3 regions of the Priestia sp. USM5 genome follow, and region 2 is predicted to be linked to each of the others. Evidence: predicted binding sites of a transcription regulator. Region 2 holds the regulator's gene; each other region holds the start of a gene.
What was found. The regulator Rex, encoded in region 2, represses fermentation and respiration genes when NADH is low (regulators of the CRP and FNR family bind a similar motif). The targets are predictions, from matches to a motif close to TTGTGAAATATTTCACAA.

Region 1 (4,290 bases), 800 kb from region 2:
AAAAAATGTATCAGCAAGTTGAAACAAAGATTAAAAGTTCTGATGAAAAACTTAAAAGGTATGGTGATGGACACTCCTTAGGAGGACATTTAATAGTAACTTTGAGCTTAATGACAAAAAGTTTTAAAGATATAAGGGCATTGAATGATGCACCAGTTAATTTAAAACAATTAGAAGCTTTAGATAAAGAATTTGAATTGTATGTGTTTCACCAGACTGGGAAAAAAGATGGAATATCTTCAAAGAAATTAACAGAACTAGCCAACACCTACTACGAAAAACAAAAAGCTACCATCAGCCATACCTGGGTAAAAGGTGAACCTATGCATGCTCAATCTTTTCCAAACAGCTGGTATGCAGGTAACAAAGTGACGATGCTTGGAGATTTAGATACAGAAGAAATGATTAACATTGGGAAATATCCTTTTCAGAAAGAAGCAAAATGGAACCCAGTGTATATGATAGACCAATTCCGTTATAACCTTGGAGTAAAGACAACATTAGGCGGTTTAGGGTTTGTTAATGATCATGTGAAACAAGAAACGTTGCTTAACTTGCCAGAAACACGTGATCAATACCTTGAGAGTGTAAAAAGATATCCTTTTCTTCATTTTGGAGAGATTAAAGCAGGTATAGGAGTAGGAGCAGTAGTAATGGTAAATACATTTACTAGCCCTGGAGCAACATTTCAGCTTGTTAAAGGAATATCTCAAAGTAAACAAGCAAAACTCCACGGAATTAATTATGTTGTCAAATACACAGAAGCTAATGCTATGAAGACGTATTATCAGGTTTTTGATTCAGGATCTCAGGAAGAAATCTTACTAGATTATGAACAAATGAAGAAGTTTGTTTATTACTGTGCTAATGCCATTAAAGATAAAGAAGCAAACTTAAATGCACTAAAGCAGTATTTACATAGTGAAATTAACGAAGTCTTCGAAGCTAAGAAGAAAAAGTTAAAAATGAAGATATCCAGAGAAGAAGCTTCTCCCCAGTCATTTATGGAAAAGGCAGATAAAGACGGCGCTACTCTCGCTTGGTTTGGACAAAAGCGTGTGGCTGAAAAAGTGACGTTTGACAAAACGTTTGACCCGCTAGACGATAGTGTATTTACCCCTGTTGAAGAAATTATTTCTTCTATTCAAGAGGAAGTTACATACTATCAAAAGTTTCTTGAAGCGTTCTTCCAAAATTTCGAGAAGATGATGGAAGCTGACGAATCGGTAGCTTCAGATATTAAAAGCATGAAAGAAGTAGTAGGGGGGATTTAATTGTTTGATTTTACACACACAGGAACAACGAGCGGTAAATACATGTTTGAATTTGATGGTGACGACTTCAAAGACGAGCAGGCAAAAAGGATTAAAGAGTTAATCAAAAAGGATCAAGAAGTAAATGAAAAGCTTTGGCATGCTAAAAGCTATTTAGAAAACCAAACGGGTGAGTTTGCGGATGCGGTTAAAAGTAAATTAGAAGCAGCAGAGCGGGGATATACGCTACGAGCTCAGCAGTATGATACTGGAGCATTTCAGCATATTATGAGTTTTATGCATTCTATTAAAGATATGCATAAGAGAGAGTACGAAATTCGATATAAAGAATCAATGGATGAAAGTGAATTAACATAAGGGATACTGCTATTCCTCAGACAGTGGTCTGAGGGATTTTTATATGTTGAACAATTTACATTAAGTCCTATTTATTTCAAAAGAGTAATAGAGGGAGTGTAGGACAATGAAAAAACGTACGAAGACCCTTTCCGCAATCATTACAGGAGTTGCTATTTTAATAGGAGGAATATGGCTGATAAACGAAAGCCGCTACCCAAACGTCCCTGCTTTTGATGATCACTTTACGCGTGAATTCTTAAACAAAGATAAAAAAGTGGATGATGGGTTTTATGAGTTTGAGTCCAAGACAGGGCAGTATACGATGTGGTTTCCGGAGGAGTATCAGTTGTTACATGAAAATGAACAACAATATGTTAAAAGTGACGATTTTTACGAAAGGTGGAAAGCTTCATCAGTCAAGAAGCATAAAAAAGGAGATCAACTAAATTATTTACAAGTCGAACTATCAGAGAGTAATCCTGATGATGAATCTATTTATGTAGAGAGTCTATTTAAAGGTGAGTTTGGCGCAAATAATCCTGAAAAGTGGGAAACAGCTAATACCCGTATATATTTTGATGCAGCTTATCTTTATTTTAAAGGAACAGAACAACATGTCATCCATGACAAGAATAAACATGCTCCAAACACATATATAGGATACGTAGCAGATAAGTATTCTAATAAGGTAATTGAATTATGGTTTGATGACAGTTTAAATCATCAAACTAATAAGGGGCTTGAGAAAAGAGAGTGGTTTGTAGAAATATTAAATAGTATTCGTTTTAATCAAGAAAATAGCTCAACTTGAATACAAAGGCTTATTTGGTAAAGAAAAAGAAGTCAGAGAGATTTGTGAGTCTCAATAACTTTTAAAAAAGGTATGTCGAAGGAATAAGAACAGATATAACAATTCTAAACTATTCAATATATACAAAGTGAAGTTTGTTCTAAACAATAAAAAAGGATGGGCGACTATGAAGAATCGCATGAAGACTGTTATTGGAGTAATTGTAGGAGTCGCTATTTTAGTAGGAACAATATGGCTGATAAACGAAACACGCTACCCCAACGTGCCAGCTTTTGATGATCACTTCACCCGTAAGTTCTTGAACAAAGATAAAAAAGTAGATGATGGTTTTTATGAGTTTAAGTCCAAGACTGGCCAGTATACGATGTGGTTTCCTAAAGGCTATCAGCTTATAAAGGAGAACGGAGAAGATTACGTAATAAACGGTAATTCTTATGAAAGGTGGATAGCGAAAGAGGTGAATAACAAAGCTGGAAATGCTGGGGGAAGTTATATGGAAATGACATTTTCAAACGCAAGAAAGGCTGAAAATGAATCCTTTACTGTAGACAATATGTTTAAAGAACAGCTAAATGTTACTAAGCCTAATACGTTTGAAACTTCTAGTACAAGAATCTACTATGATTCAGCTTATACATATTTTAAAGGAACACAAGAAGTAATTATGCATCCTAATAAAGAACATGCTCCAAATACATATATAGCATATGTAGCGGATAAACATTCTAATAATGCAATTGAACTGTGGTTTGATAAAAGTGAAAAAAGCAGAAAGAATGATGAAGTAGAAGAGAAAAAATGGTTCCTAACAATATTAAAAAATATTAAGTTCCGTGAGGGAAATGAAGCTTAATAAAGCTCATGTTGAACGATAATTTAAGAAATAAATCAATTTAGCTTAAATACCAAAACCTATCTAGTAAAAATAAAGAGGATGTGCAGATATGAAAAAAAGGATGAAGACCATTATTGCAGTCCTTGCAGGAACGGTTATTTTAACAGCAGGAATATGGCTGATAAACGAAAGCCGCTATCCCAATGTCCCTGCTTTTAATGATCACTTCACGCGTAAGTTCTTGAACAAAGATAAAAAAGTGGATGATGGTCTTTATGAGTTTAAGTCAAAAACTGGGCAGTATGCGATGTGGTTTCCAGAGGAGTATCAATTAATACATGAAAATGATGAAGATTATGTCGTGAGTGGAAAAATGTACGAAAGATGGGTAGCAGCTTATACCAAAGAGCATAAAAAGGAACATCAAATTAATTCTATCAGTTTAAAGTTTTCAGAAGGAAGAGATCCAGAAGATGAATCTTTTAGCGTAGAAAGTCTTATGAAAAATCGTTTTAATGTAAGTGAACCAAAGGTAATAGAAACTTCTAATACTAGAATTTACTATCAATCTGCTTACATTTATTTTAAAGGACCCGAGAAGCATGTGATAAATGACAGTAAAGAACATGTCCCAAATACATACGTAGCCTATGTGGCTGATAAGCAATCGACAAAGGTCATTCAATTATCAATGGATCAGGTTGGAGATTTTATAGAAGATAGTAGCTTGGAAAAGAATACGTGGGTTTTAAATATGTTAAAGAGTATCCATTTTAAAGCAGAAAATAATGGAGATGCCAGAAGATGAAAAAGCATACTAAAACTATTATTGCAGTCATTATAGGAATAACTATTTTAATAGGCGGGGTATGGATGATAAACGAAAGCCGCTATCCAAATGTCCCAGCTTTTAATGATCACTTCACCCGTAAGTTCTTGAACAAAGATAAAAAAGTGGACAATGGGTTTTATGAGTTTAAGTCGAAGACAGGTCAGTATACGATGTGGTTTCCAGAAGAGTATCAAGTTTT
Region 2 (4,290 bases):
ATAGACACATCTTCCAGATTTAAGACTTCATTTCCGCTTTGACGTTCAATTTCAAACGAAAAACTAGCTGATTTTTCGCCTTCGTTAGGTCGATTTATTAACTCCATTCGATCGAGCTGTTTACGTCTGCTTTGCGCACGTTTTGTAGTCGATGCGCGGGCGATGTTTCGCTGAATAAAATCATTCAGCTTTGCGACTTCATCTTGCTGCTTTTCGTACTGACGCAACTCTTTTTCATATCGCTCTGCTTTTTGTACAAGGTATTTAGAGTAGTTGCCCGTGTACTTCACCGTTGTTTTTTGTACGACTTCATACACTTGATTTACGACTTTATCAAGGAAGTAACGATCATGTGAAACGATTAAAATAGCTCCTTCATACCCTTGCAGAAACTGTTCCAGCCATGCTAAAGTTTCAATATCTAAGTGGTTGGTAGGCTCATCCAGAATAAGCAAATCAGGCTTTGTTAAAAGCAGTTTTGCAAGAGCCAGGCGCGTTTTTTGTCCACCGCTTAAGGAGGAAATAGGGGTGCTGTAGTCAAAGTTTGAAAAACGGAAACCGTGAAGAATAGATCGTGTATCCGCTTCATATTGATAGCCGCCTAAATCTTTGAACGTTACTTGAAGCTGATCGTACTCTTTGGTTAGTTTTTCGTATTGAACTGAATCATTAAAAATATCTGGATCGCCCATCTTCGTTTCAAGCGTACGTAATTCTTTTTCCATCTTCTTTAACGGAGCAAAGACAGTCATCATTTCTTCCCATATGGAGAGTGTTGATTCAAGAACTGTATCTTGTCCCATATAATCAATGGAAACACCTTTAGGTTTGATAATCTCTCCGCTGTCATAAGAAAGCTGCTCAGCAATAATTTTTAATAAAGTTGATTTACCAGCACCGTTTCGTCCCACTAGGGCAATGCGGTCTTTTGATTGTACTTCTAACTTTATATTCGATAAAATGGGTTCTGCCCCATAGTATTTTGTAATACCGTTCAATTGTAGAATAATCATTTTTTCACCTCTAGTAGTATATCCATAGTGTATTTTAACATATTTTCAACTACAAGTTCTTCCTACAAGCGTTTGTAATTTGTAGAGGGACAAGGACAAATGATGAAGCGAATGTTTTGATTCATGAAATAAAATGATTTTACCTGCACATTTTATACAGGATACTATGTTAAAATAAGAGATAAGTGCATCTCTGAACTTATATATGATGGATGTAGAAAACCCGTCATGACTAACAAACGAATCCTTTGAAGGGCTAATTACTTCGTTCTAGCTACCGACTTTAAGTAGTGCTGGATAGACAAAAGCCTTCGGGGTGTGAAGCGGAGTATATATAAAACAAGAGAAAAGAGAGAGAATTGGAAGCGCTACCTCAAAGCGGTTGATGCTTTGTGAAAGGTAATGCAATATGACTTGAAAATGTTAGTAATGACATACATGAACTGAGGGGGTACAACGTGAACACTGAACAATTAAAAATACCACAAGCAACGGCTAAACGATTGCCGCTTTATTATCGTTTTTTGAAAAACTTGCATGCTTCTGGTAAACAGCGTGTGTCGTCAGCGGAGTTAAGTGAGGCAGTGAAAGTGGATTCTGCTACTATTCGTCGGGACTTTTCTTACTTTGGAGCATTAGGAAAAAAGGGATACGGCTACAATGTGAATTATTTACTTACATTTTTCCGTAAAACGTTAGACCAAGATGAAGTAACGAAAGTAGCACTGATTGGCGTAGGGAATCTAGGAACGGCCTTTTTAAATTATAATTTTATTAAAAATAATAACACCAAAATTGAGTGCGCTTTTGATGTGATAGAAGATAAAGTCGGTACGAAAGTAGGCGACGTGCCGGTTTATCACCTTGACCAATTGGAAGATTATATGAGTGATGACATCTCAGTAGCGATTTTAACCGTTCCTGCAACTGTTGCTCAGCAAATTACCGATCGTTTAGTGAATTGCGGAATTAAAGGGATTCTAAACTTCACTCCTGCACGCTTAAACGTACCGGATGAGATTCGACTGCATCATATTGATCTTGCTGTAGAATTACAGTCGCTTGTCTATTTTTTGAAAAATTATCCTGTTGAATAAGGTGGACTGTGTTACGATTTCCTTAAGTCTAAATTAATAAGGAGAGTGGGAATATGGGGATTGGAGCAGGCAGTTGGATTATTATTGCGATTGTAGCACTGCTTATTTTTGGACCGAAACGGTTACCGGAGCTAGGAAGATCAGTGGGCCAAACGCTTAGAGAGTTTAAGCATGCCGCTAGCGGTGCATCAGAAGATCGTGAAAAAGATAAACAGCGTCAAGTAGATGACAAAGAGTAAAAGGGTGATCATAGTATGACCGAACAAGAAATGTCAATATATGATCATATAGGAGAGCTGCGAAAACGCATTTTAATTGTTTTATTTTTCTTTGTGATTGCCACAATTGGCGGCTTTTTTATAGCGGATAAGGTTATTGTCTATTTACAGCATGCTGATGAGGCAAAGAATTTAACGATGAATGCATTTCGGTTAACAGATCCAGTTAAGATTTATATGCAATTTGCTGTTATTATCGGCTGTGTACTTGCAGCTCCTGTTGCACTGTATCAACTTTGGGCATTTATTAGTCCTGGTTTATATGAAAAAGAGCGTAAGGTAACGCTTGGATATATTCCTGTTTCCATTTTTCTCTTTATCGGCGGTGTCTCTTTTTCTTATTTTGTGTTGTTTCCATTTGTCGTTGATTTTATGACGCGCGTTTCTGATGAGCTGAATGTAAACCAAGTGATTGGCATTAATGAATACTTTTCTTTTTTAATGCAGCTCACACTGCCTTTTGGCCTGTTGTTTCAGCTTCCTGTCGTCGTTATGTTTTTGACGCGTTTAGGAATTATAACGCCTATGTTTTTATCTCAAATTCGAAAATATGCCTATTTCGTACTGCTAGTTATTGCCGCACTTATTACACCACCGGAATTGCTCTCGCACATGATGGTGACAGTGCCGCTCTTAATTTTGTATGAAATCAGCATCATTATTTCCCGCATTTCGTATCGCAAAGTGTTAAAGGCAAGGGCAGAGCAAGAAAGAGAAGATGTTAGTATGTAAAAAAAACCACTGAAACAGTGGTTTTTTTATTTGGATGAATCATCTTGATTTTTATATTGCTGCTGCAATTTTTTAATTTTGTAGTGCAAGATAAAGATGCGAACCGCAAACCTGAAATCGAATGCGGCTACGAGTGCAAATAAGATTGTGGGGAAATTCCAGACGGTTTCCTGGGCATTTTGAATTGCCAAGTAGGTGAATAAAATCCCCATAATAATATAAATAAACCCTCGTGTTAAAGGGATATTCTTCATAAAAACATGCCTCCAAAAATGAACTGCATTTGTTCTGCTTGTTTTTGCATTTCTATAATTTTATCTGCAAAAATAGTTTGAGATAAAATAACGATTGTATTCATCAAAACATGAGCAATAATAGGTACAACAATTAGTCTCGTCCTTGCATAAAGGAATGCAAATACAAATCCCATAGCTGTATACACAAGTAAATGTTTAAAATCCCAGTGTACCGCAGCGAAAATAAGGGAACTAATAAATGCAGAGATAAAGAAATTGTATCGTTTGTGAAGAGAACCAAAAATAATCTTTCGGAAAATAATCTCTTCTAGTATTGGTCCAATAACAGACGTAACGACAATAAGGAACGGCGTTGCTTTAACAAGATTAACAATATTTTGTGTGTTTTCAGATACTTGGGTAATGCCAAGAGCGTGCTCAATCATACCTGCTACAGCTTGACCAGCCATAGCGAGAAACACCCCAAGGACTGACCAGACAACAGCAATCGTTTTTCCAGCATGTTCTATACGCATGGACATGTCACGGCGCAGCAGCAGTAAGACAATAAGTAAACCAAGGATAAAGCTAATGATAGTCCAATAAGTCAAAAGCATGACATTCGCTGTTCGAACTGGATAGTCATCAAATATTCCTGTTAATTTTAACAGCGGTATACCAACAACTCCTGAAAACTGCATAAGGATGTAAGTGAGGATAACATACCAATAACGTTTTTCCAATCTTCTATACTCCTTTAAAAGGTTTTTATGTATATATGTCGAAGAAGTACTGTAAAGTTAGTAATTTCTTCTTGCTCGTATTGTAACATACATATTATTGAACAGAGAAAAGAATGCTTTATTTCTCAAAATCGTCGAAATCTAAGACTATTATATGTAGTTGTCGTAAATTTTAAATTTTTTTTGTTTAA
Region 3 (4,290 bases), on a different contig from region 2:
AGCGTCACGCCGCCCGTTATGGTATATAGATTCACAATATCCGAAAAGCCGGCATTCATTTGCATGTTGCGCTCAACAGGCAATCCTTTCATTAGTGCTGAAAATAAGATGCCGAAAATGAGCGGTGGAAAAAGACTTCCAAAGAAGATAACCCAATCCCACGCATTTTTCCACGCTTGTTTTTCAACTTTTCCTCGAAATTCAAATGCTACACCGCGTCCGATAAGCGAAAGCAACAGAAGAACAAAAAGAACATATGACCCGCTTAATAGCGTTGCATACCAGTTTGGAAAAGCGGCAAACATAGCACCGATTGCTGAAATTAACCAAACTTCATTTGCATCCCAAAAAGGACCGATTGTATTAATAAAAGCTCGTCGCTCTAAGTCGTTTCTTCCTAAAAAGCGAGACACCATTCCAATCCCAAAATCAAAGCCTTCTAAAAAGATAAAACCAACAAACAGAATGGATACTAGCAAATACCAGAATTCATTAAGAGAAAACATTGTATCCCTCCTTTGTAAACGGATCAGTTGATGTTACTTTTGTATGTGCTTCGTGATCGTGATCTGGACCTTTTTTAATTTCTTTAACGAACAAGAACACCATAATCACAGCTAAAATTAAGTAAAAGAACGAAAACGAGATAATAGAAAATAGCAATTCACCTGCTGTTACACCAGGAGACACGGCATCTTCGGTTTTCATATAGCCAAATACAACCCAAGGCTGACGGCCAATCTCTGTCATAATCCAACCTGCTGAGCTTCCAAGGAACGGAAAGGCGATGGCAATCGTCATAATACGTAAAAATAGTTTGCTTTCTTGAAGTTTTTTACGAGAAAGCAAGTACGTACCCCAAATGCCTAATGCACATAATACGCCACCTAGACCAGCCATAATGCGGAAACTCCAAAACGTTGTTCGAACGGGTGGAATATAATTTCCTTCTCCATATTTCGCCGTATACTGCTGCTGCAGCTCATTCATTCCAGGAACGGAGCCTGAAAACTTACCGTATGATAAGAAGCTTAATAAGTAAGGTATTTTGATTTCACTCGTATTTTTCTTTTCATCAGGGTGAATATTTGCTGTTACTGTCCAAGCACCTGGACTTCCGCTGTTTTCCCATAATCCTTCACTTGCGGCCATTTTCATCGGCTGTGTTTTAACTAAATATCCGGCCTGTTCATGCCCAGATAGTGCAATTCCTACACCTGAAACTAGCCCTACAAGGATAGCAACTTGAAATGATTTTTTAGCAAAAGCCACATGTTTTTTCTTCAAGAGCATAACAGCGCTGACACCCGTGATAAAAAAGGCGCCTGTTGCAAACGAACCTAAAATTGTATGAGGGAATTCGACCCACAGCTGACCGTTCGTTAACAATTTAAAGAAGTCATTCATTTCTAAACGGCCATTATTTAGCTCCATTCCGACCGGATGCTGCATAAAAGAATTAGCCGTTAAAATAAAGAACGCTGAAAAGATAGTACCTAGACTAACAAGCCAAATACATAGACAGTGCAGCCATTTAGGCAAACGATCCCACCCGAAAATCCACAGTCCAAGGAAAGTGGACTCCATAAAAAACGCGAGCAGTGCTTCAATAGCGAGCGGCGCACCGAATACATCTCCTACAAATCTTGAGTACTCTGACCAGTTCATGCCAAACTGAAATTCTTGTAAAATACCTGTTACGACTCCGACAGCAAAGTTAATCAGGAATAAGTGCCCCCAAAACTTTGCCATCTTTTTATACTGTTCATCTTTTTTTACTACGTACATCGTTTCCATGATCGCTACTAAAAAGACAAGGCCGATAGACAGCGGTACAAAGATAAAATGAAACAGCGTCGTTGATGCAAATTGAATACGTGATAGTATGACTGTATCCATCTTCTTTCTCCTTTCATATATAAGAACATTCATCATTTCCATAGATACTTTGCTCATTTCTGAGCATCTTTTACTTATATTGTGAAACATTGAGCATAACAATTCGAGAAATATGCTCAACATTTCACAAACATATGTAATGTCTCTCTTTCTATTTACATAGTATAGTCTATTTTTTTAGCTGTGCACGTACATTTTTTGAACGTTTTTAGACTAAAACGTGACTTTCTTGTGACAAAAAAGGGAAGGATCTCTTTATTTTTTCATAAAAAAAGCACGCTCTGATTTGAGCTTGCTTCTCTACGGTCGATATTTTGCTTTCGCATTTAATTTAGATTGACGAATGATTTGGTTAATGACTTCAGAAAATACAATACCAATGGCAATTGAACCTGAAATCATAAAGGCTTTTGCTGCAAGACTAATCGCTTCATTATAATTATTTTCTACAAAGTTACGCATGGCATCGTATGCTGTTCCCCCTGGAACGAGCGGAATAATACCTGCTACGGTGAAAATAATGATCGGCGTACGATAAATTTTTGCGTAAATTTGACTAATAATAGCAATAAAAAAGGCCGATGCTACAGTGCTTGGAATTTCATCTACACCATAGAACGTTAGCAAATAGTAAATGAGCCAGCCAATCATTCCGACAAAGCCACTTTTTAATAATGATTCACGTGGAACATTAAAAATGATCCCAAACGCTGCTGAAGCAATAAAACTTGTAATTATCTGCTCTACGATATGCATATGATGCCTCCCTTCTATAGAAGCGTAAATACAATGGCAATACCTGCACCAATAGCAAATGCCGTCAGAAACGCTTCTGCTCCTTTTGATAATCCAGACAGTAAATGTCCCGCCATTAAATCTCGCACTGCATTGGTAATCGATAACCCAGGAACGAGAGGCATAACGGATCCAATAATAATTTTATCAATTTGCGTTCCTAGTCCTGAAGCGACTAAAAGAGCTGATAAAAGTCCAATAACTAACGAAGCGGTAAACTCAGCAAAAAAGCGAATCGGAATAAGACGGTGGAAATACACCACGGTTAAAAATCCGAGACCTCCTGAAAACATCGCTGGAATAAAGTCCGTCCATAAACCTTGAAACATGATTAAAAAGCATCCGCTAGAAATGGATGCAGCTGCAAGTTGAACCCATAGTGGAAAAGCTACGTTCGTTGCTTCAATTTCTTGTAGCATTTCATACGCTTCCTCCAAGGAGATGTTTCCTTGACTGATGGTTCTTGAGACGCTATTTACCATAGTTACTTTTTTTAAATCGGTCGTTCGTTCGGAAATACGAATTAACTTCGTTTTCGTCGGTTCTTTCGTTTCAAGTGAAAACATAATCCCTGTTGGCGTCACATAGCTGTGGGATTTTTTTATACCGTAAGACGCTGCAATCCGCATCATTGTGTCTTCTACTCGATACGTTTCTGCTCCGCTTTCTAACATAATTTTACCTGCTAGTAAGCTAACGTCCATAATTTCATATTTATCTAATTTTTGCTGTGTCATCAAATCGCTCCAAACATATTAAAGCTTGGTTTTTTCCCCTACAGCATACAGTGTATAAGAAAGAGGGAAGTGGACGCAATGGTTAATGCAAAAAAGTGTGGACTTTTTGTCTCACACTTTCAGGAATAGTATATACATTCCTTATCAATTCATACGTTTTGTGGTCTCACGCTCTACTAATACAGGTGCCATTTTATACTGTACCTGATCTATTTCTTGCTGATCCTGAATTTGCTGAAGTAAGAGGTTTACTGCTTTTTCAGCCATTTTTTCTATCGGTTGACGGATGGTTGTTAGCGGAGGCTGCGCTTCACTAGCTTCTGTAATATCATCAAACCCTATAACAGACAAATCCGCTGGAACGTGAAGTCCGTTTTGCCACGCACAGTGTATCACTTTCAGAGCAATGTAATCCGTAGCACAAATAAGCGCAGTTGGGGGCTCTGGATGATGAGCTAGCTCATTTATAAACTGATATAGTTCATCTGAGTTATTCATATCTTCTTTCACAAACTTTGCGTTTGCTGACGGTACATACTGATAAAACAGAGACAGACGGTGCTCGACTCCGCTTACAGCTTTTCCAACGAACCCGATATTCTTATGGCCAAGGTCCGTTAAGTGAGCAACAGCTAATTGCATTCCCTCCGCATCATCTACATGTACAATTGGCCAAAGTGCAGAAGAGCCGTCTCCTGTAAGAGAAACGTAAGGCGTTTGATATTGTTTTAATACGTCTACAAACGGATGCGGAGCGGCTACATAATCTAATAAAATGACTCCATCAAACCAATGATTCATCATCACATTTAATTGACGCTCAGCCGTTGTTTCTTGGTAATCCGTATGTCCAATAAGA

Region 1: the regulator Rex is predicted to act here: its motif matches at 1,675-1,692, upstream of ACWATA_RS19145 (YvcA-related protein).
Region 3: the regulator Rex is predicted to act here: its motif matches at 2,012-2,029, upstream of ACWATA_RS24440 (cytochrome ubiquinol oxidase subunit I).

What each region holds. Positions count from the first base shown of each region.
Region 1 covers NZ_JBSGKN010000001.1:3,616,857-3,621,146, reverse strand. Annotated here, with positions in the region: gene ACWATA_RS19155 (DUF6792 domain-containing protein) at 1-1,274, shown strand, start outside; gene ACWATA_RS19150 (hypothetical protein) at 1,275-1,631, shown strand; gene ACWATA_RS19145 (YvcA-related protein) at 1,738-2,424, shown strand; gene ACWATA_RS19140 (YvcA-related protein) at 2,591-3,277, shown strand; gene ACWATA_RS19135 (YvcA-related protein) at 3,369-4,067, shown strand; gene ACWATA_RS19130 (YvcA-related protein) at 4,064-4,290, shown strand, end outside.
Region 2 covers NZ_JBSGKN010000001.1:4,418,129-4,422,418, reverse strand. Annotated here, with positions in the region: gene ACWATA_RS23155 (ABC-F family ATP-binding cassette domain-containing protein) at 1-1,013, opposite strand, end outside; gene ACWATA_RS23150 (redox-sensing transcriptional repressor Rex) at 1,472-2,110, shown strand; gene tatA (twin-arginine translocase TatA/TatE family subunit) at 2,164-2,349, shown strand; gene tatC (twin-arginine translocase subunit TatC) at 2,365-3,120, shown strand; gene ACWATA_RS23135 (YdiK family protein) at 3,147-3,374, opposite strand; gene ACWATA_RS23130 (CPBP family intramembrane glutamic endopeptidase) at 3,371-4,099, opposite strand.
Region 3 covers NZ_JBSGKN010000002.1:9,161-13,450, reverse strand. Annotated here, with positions in the region: gene cydB (cytochrome d ubiquinol oxidase subunit II) at 1-506, opposite strand, end outside; gene ACWATA_RS24440 (cytochrome ubiquinol oxidase subunit I) at 493-1,899, opposite strand; gene ACWATA_RS24435 (threonine/serine exporter family protein) at 2,200-2,655, opposite strand; gene ACWATA_RS24430 (threonine/serine exporter family protein) at 2,670-3,431, opposite strand; gene ACWATA_RS24425 (LacI family DNA-binding transcriptional regulator) at 3,576-4,290, opposite strand, start outside.